Regions from separate parts of the Salipaludibacillus sp. CF4.18 genome, predicted to be linked through region 2. Evidence: riboswitches for the same ligand, from Rfam matches in the RefSeq annotation. Region 2 holds a riboswitch; the other holds the start of a gene.
What was found. Region 2 has a riboswitch for thiamine pyrophosphate ahead of ACHABW_RS08665 (acetylornithine deacetylase). Riboswitches for the same ligand answer to the same signal wherever they lie in the genome.
Positions count from the first base shown of each region.

Region 1: it holds a riboswitch for thiamine pyrophosphate, as region 2 does, so the genes downstream of both, thiC (phosphomethylpyrimidine synthase ThiC) here and ACHABW_RS08665 (acetylornithine deacetylase) in region 2, are expected to answer to the same signal.

Region 1 is NZ_JBIMEV010000029.1:6,220-9,438, forward strand. Features, by position in the region: gene thiC (phosphomethylpyrimidine synthase ThiC) at 1-1,264, opposite strand, end outside; TPP riboswitch at 1,407-1,521, opposite strand; gene ACHABW_RS16185 (YfhE family protein) at 1,821-1,940, opposite strand; gene ACHABW_RS16190 (methyl-accepting chemotaxis protein) at 2,066-3,219, opposite strand, start outside.
Region 2 is NZ_JBIMEV010000010.1:9,814-13,032, reverse strand. Features, by position in the region: gene ACHABW_RS08665 (acetylornithine deacetylase) at 1-1,122, opposite strand, end outside; TPP riboswitch at 1,277-1,378, opposite strand; gene pheT (phenylalanine--tRNA ligase subunit beta) at 1,655-3,219, opposite strand, start outside.

The DNA of each region.
Region 1 (3,219 bases), on a different contig from region 2:
AAAAGGGCGCTTCTTCACAGACCTCCAATTGCTTCTCCATATTCTCTTTAATCAGATGCATTGGCACATGACCCGGTCCTTCTACCATCACCTGGACGTCGTGTTTCCAAGCCACCTTTGTCAATTCACCAAGCGTATCTAACTCGGCGAATTGCGCTTCATCGTTTGCGTCCGCAATCGATCCTGGTCGTAATCCATCCCCTAACGAAAAGGAAATATCATAAGCTTTCATAATTTCACAGATCTCTTCAAAATGAGTATATAAAAAACTTTCTTGATGATGGTGTAAACACCATTGGGCCATAATCGAGCCACCACGAGAGACAATTCCAGTCAAGCGTTTGACGGTCAGAGGAATGTAGCGTAATAGAACACCTGCATGAATCGTGAAATAATCGACTCCTTGCTCAGCTTGCTCAATCAATGTATCGCGATACACTTCCCAAGTAAGGTCCTCGGCGACCCCATCTACTTTTTCTAACGCCTGATAAATAGGTACTGTTCCAACAGGAACCGCTGAATTGCGAATAATCCATTCTCTCGTTGTATGAATGTCTTTTCCAGTTGATAAATCCATTATATTATCAGCGCCCCAACGAGTGGCCCACGTCATCTTTTCTACTTCTTTTTCTATAGAGGAGGAAACAGCTGAATTTCCAATATTGGCATTAATTTTGACATGAAAATTACGACCAATAATCATTGGTTCTATTTCTGGATGATTGATATTAGCAGGAATAATTGCACGTCCTAGAGCAACTTCCTCGCGGACAAACTCTACATTTACATTTTCTCTTAGCGCAATAAATTCCATTTCAGAAGTGATCATTCCTTGTCTCGCGTAGTGAAGCTGAGAGACATTTTCTCCTTGTTTTGCACGTAATACGTTTCTCTTTAAACCAGGGAATACTTTTTGCGTCGCCCTTGGATCATTTTCATCTTTATAACCATTATCTTCAGGTTTAATTTTACGAATTTCATACTCCTCCACATCTCCACGGTCTTTAATCCAAGAACTTCGAACGGCAGGTATGCCTTTCGTTATGTCTACAGTATGACTCGGATCCGTATAAGGACCACTTGTGTCATAAACACGTACTGGTGCATTTTCTTCTTCCCCAAAAGTCCCTGTCGTTGGACTTAATTCAATCTCACGCATCGGAACCTTCAAATCGGATTTAGAACCAGTCACATAAACCTTTTTACTGTTTGAAAAATTGGACATAATGGAAATATTTTCTTCGTTGAATGATGCAGTCGACATCTAAATCTCTCCCTTTTTTTAAAAAATAGAGGACCAGACACAGACCACACCATGCGGAAAAGTTTATAAATGTACATGAAAAAGCCGGGCCCCTTATAAAATGGTGGACCCGGCTAATATGCATGCAGAAGTTAATTCGCAATGATAGTAATTCTAACTTCCCTACGCTGGTATGATCCAGATCAGGTCCAAAGAGTCAGGAAACTTTATCGTGTTTCCTTCTCAGCCCAACTTATTGGGCTCCCCTAGTTATTTCTATTCGATTACCCTCAGTATATAGAATTGTTCAGAAAAGTCAAACATATTTTAGGTTTTTCCCCTGTTTCATCCAGTCATTAATTGAAAATACATGGCCTCTTTTATATGTACTTTATTGTTTTATTAGCATGGGAGGTTGTTTGGAGGACTTACCGCTCAGCTTTGTTCGAAGAAAACAACAATCTCTTGAAAACCGATAGTTTTATAAATTAACTTGATAAAAAGGGCACTGGAAAAGTAAACCTTCACTTTTCCAGCGCCCTTCATCATTCATGTATCTTTCAATCTAGTTAACCGATTATTTACTTTTTACGGATCGGGCAGCTTTCTCTGCCTTTTTAAAATCTCTACTATAATGAACTTCCTGGGCGGAACTTAGTCCATTATTTCTATCCGTTAACGTTTGATGCAGTTCCATGATTACATAACCCCTTTCAAATAGCGAGATAGTAATTCCTTTCCCGCTCCTAAAAATAGATAAACATCAGACTTCACTAGAAATAGAACTATTCGCGTCGGCCACACTTATGAACCACCGAACAATTATTTCTCATATTTAAATGCTGAGATTTGTGCGGTTAATTGTTCTGCCATTTTAGAAAGATCAGTAGCCATATTATTCATTTCCTGCATCGCTGCACTTTGTTGTTCCATCGTAGCAGACAATTCTTCTGTACCAGCTGAAGATTGTTCCGTTACACTGGCAATGTTCTCTACATATTCCAAAGCACGGTTACTTCTTTCATTGATACTATTTGTAGAGGATGAAATCGCAACTATTCTTTCTGTTAATTTTTTAATATTGTCCGCAATATCAGTAAATGATTGACCGCTTCCCTCAATGACAGTCTCCCCTTGCTTTACTTCCGTAACAACTTCTTTCATATCTATCGTTGCTTGCTTTGATTCATTTTGAACGGCTTGAATAATTTCTTTAATTTCTTGCGTTGAATTGGTAGTGTCTTCCGCCAGTTTTCTAACCTCATCTGCTACCACCGCAAAACCTTTTCCGTGTTCACCTGCTCGTGCTGCTTCTATTGCTGCATTAAGCGCCAATAAATTTGTTTGTGAAGAAAGATTCTCGATCGCTTGAACAATTTCGGTAATACTATCTGATTTTGCACCTAAGCCTTCGATTGTTCCTGCTGTAGCAATTACTTTTTCTCTGATACGCTTCATCTGAGAAATAGAGTCTTTCACTCTTTCTTCTCCTTGCTTAGAGGAAAGCTCCGTATCTTTTGATGCTTTTTCCATGACCTTTAATTCTTCATTCATGCTAGCCATATCCGCGGATACTTGTTGAACAATATTTAATGTTTCTGCAGTATTCGTTGCTTGAGCACTTGCTCCCGACGCTATTTCTTGAGATGTCGCAGAAACTTGCTCACTTCCTTGTAACATTTCCTTTGAAGATGCAGACAATTCTTCACTAGAAGCAGAAACACTCTCAGAAATGTTTGAAGTCTGAATAATGAGGTTTCGAATACTTTCTCTCATAACATTCATATCGTTCGTCAATTGTCCAATCTCATCTTTCGATTTAACTTCTAGAGGCTCGGTTGTTAAATCCCCGTTAGCGATTTGTGTACTAAAGGCTTGAATTTCTTTTATTGGTCGGGTAATATTTCTACCAATATAAACAGCAATCAGTATACCAACGATCACAGAAACAAGTGATACAATAACTGAAACCCATA
Region 2 (3,219 bases):
CCCGTCTGTAACAGTTGGCGATACATCTATCTTCGCTTCCGCATGAAAGGTTCGGTAATGAGATTGTGACAACAATTGGACACCTGCATGCTCCGGGTCGACTTCAAGTGAAGGGAATATTTCTCCCCGGTCTTCGATCATCGACGTTCCTCCCCACGTAAATGATGGAGGATTATCTTTCAGCCATAGGTCTCCTTTTGAAACATTGAGAATATGTTCTTCTATTTCTTTCGTAACTTTTTCATATGTTTCGTCAGGATAATAATGCACTGTAATCCACAATCGACACTCATCAGCAATAAAAGCCGCATGTCGTCCACCCTCAATTACTGCAGGATTGATCGTATTTGTACCAGGTGGGCACCCCGGATAACTTTTGGTGATCGCCCAATGCCGTTCAAGCTCCTGTAGTCCTTGAATGACTTTACTCATCTTTTCGATAGCACTGGCAGCAACTAACTTTCCTCCAGCATGGATCATATTTCTTCGCGTAGCATCGTGGTAAGTTTGGTTACTCTTGATTGTGATCCAACCTGTTATCACGCCCCCCTGTCCTTGAATATGTAAGTCACTAGTGTCTACGACAATCGCAAAATCTGCCTCCGCCCCTTTTCCACGTTTACAACATTGGAGTGTTCCAGCTTCTCCGACCTCTTCCCCAATAACTGACTGCAAAGTGATGTCCCCTGGCAGTTCAATCTCGTATTCTTTCAAAAGTTGTAATGCAAATAATGCAGACCCTAATCCGCCTTTCATGTCAGCTGCCCCACGGCCAATCAAGTGGCCATTCTCTACAACTGGGATAAATGGATCACCTATCCACTTTTCGTCAGGGCTCACCTCTGCCACGTCCATGTGACCATTAATAATTAGGCTTTTATAGTTATCTGTGTTCGTGCCCTTTAAAACACCAACCACGTTTGGATCATTCGGGTACACATCCCACATATCTACCGTATAACCTAACTTTTTCAAATGTGCGCCGACATATTCTTGTGCCTCTTGTGTATTTCTAGCTGGAGGAGCTGGTGTTTTATACGTGATTAACGTTTTCACCAAATCAAGTAATTCCCCTTGTCTTTCCTCTACCTTTTGCTTCAAAAAATCAACGTCATTTCTCAAAAAAATCATTCCCTTCAAATAGAAACAAAAATCTCTAAATGTGTTACGTACTTGAAAAAAAATACAAAAAAACCACTTCTGATAGAGAAAGAAGTGGTTTAAAACAAAGTCAATAGAGAATGACAATTCAGTTTTGAGGTGAATTGTTTCCGTTCTAATGAATACACATCTTCCCTACGCTAGTACGAACTAGATCAGGTTATAAGGGTTAAGACCAATGTCTCTCTCAGCTTTGAAAGCGCCCCTAGAGTGAAAATATTTAGTTTTTTAAGAAAAACGGCATAGCCGTCTTTTCTTAAATACAGCGTGATCTTTAAAGCCACCCCCCGAGTAGCACCTACGTAGTGCGTGTAGGTGCTACTCAATAGGAGGCGAACTTCCCTTTATGCTTGTGGCGTAAAGATAGCTGTCAGCTTATAAATTTTTACCTCTAAATAAAGTAATACTGTTTTAATATCTGTTAATATTTGTATCATAGAAATAAAAGAACTTCAATACTTTATTTTAATTGATACTGCATTCATTTACTGGCTTAAGCTCTTAACGTAGCGCCTAGTTTCTCTTCTAATCCTTCGAGAACCTTGTTATGAACGGCAACTACTTCAGCGTCAGTCAATGTTTTTTCAGGATCAAGATAACGTAATGAAAAAGCTAACGATTTTTTACCAATCTCTAAATGCTCCCCTTGATATACGTCAAACACATTTACTTGAGTCAGCAACGTTCCGCCGTACTCTCTGATTACTTGTTCAACTTCTCCAGAGGTGAGCTTCTCATCAACTACTAATGCAATATCCCGGTCAATAGCAGGATATTTTGGAATAGGCTGGTAACGAAGTGTGTCGTTATTGGCGTTAACTAACTCAGACACGTTCAATTCGAATACATACGTAGCCGGTAAAGACCATGTTTTCTGAACCGTAGGATGAATCTGTCCAACGATACCAATTTCCTTGCCATCAATCATTATTGAAGCTGTTCTGCCAGGGTGAAAACCTTTCTTATCAGCAGTCTGTACAAATTGAATATCTAAAATGTCCCATTCAGCTAATAGACCCTCTAAAATACCTTTGACAACGAAGAAATCAATGACTTTTTTCTCGCCTTGCCAGCTATGCTCTTGCCATAATCCCATGAAGGCTGCAGAGATATACGTCTTTTCTTCTGGCTGGACCGTTATCGTTTGTTCTTTTGCATGAAAAACCGAACCAATTTCATACAAATGAACATTATATTGATTGCGGTTCTTGTTATGACTTAACGCGTCCAATAAATGCGGAAGAAGGGTTGTTCGCAGTGAACCTCGATCCTCACTCATCGGCAAGGCTACATCAACGTGATGTACACTTTCCTCAGTAAAGTGATCATCCTTCGCTTTTTTCGTTAACGAATAGCTGATTGCCTCATCTAATCCAACACCTTCCAGAAAACGGCGAGCCTTCCGTTTTTTCCATTGAACTTCGGTTAATCCACCGGGTGTTGAAGGTGTATTAGGTAATGTTGTTGGAATATTATCATATCCGTATAGTCTGGCTACTTCTTCCACAATATCTGCTTCAATAGTGATATCTTGACGTCTAGTTGGAACAGCTACCGTAAACGTACCGTCTTTTTCCTTCACAGAAAACTGTAATTTAGTGAAAATATCCTCTACATCACTCACCTTTAAATCTGTTCCGAGTACGCCATTAATTTTAGCTAATGATATCGTCACTTCATTGGATGAGCGATCTAGTTCATCAAACTCCACAGGACCTTTTAGAACTTGTCCACCAGCAAGCTGCTGAATGAGTGACGTTGCCCGGATTCCTGCTTCTGCTACACGATTTGGATCGATACCTTTTTCGAATCGAGAACTTGCATCACTTCGTAAGCCTAAATCTTTTGAAGCTTTCCGAACAGTAGTATCATTGAAATAAGCAGCCTCCAACAATATATTTTCGGTATCATTTTGCACTTCAGATGTCGCCCCACCCATGACACCAGCGATTGCAACAGGGTCTGTACCATTGGTGATAACTAGATGCTCCCCTGATAATGTCCGCTCCGCATCATCCAAGGTAACCATTTTTTCCCCTTCACGTGCACGACGAACTA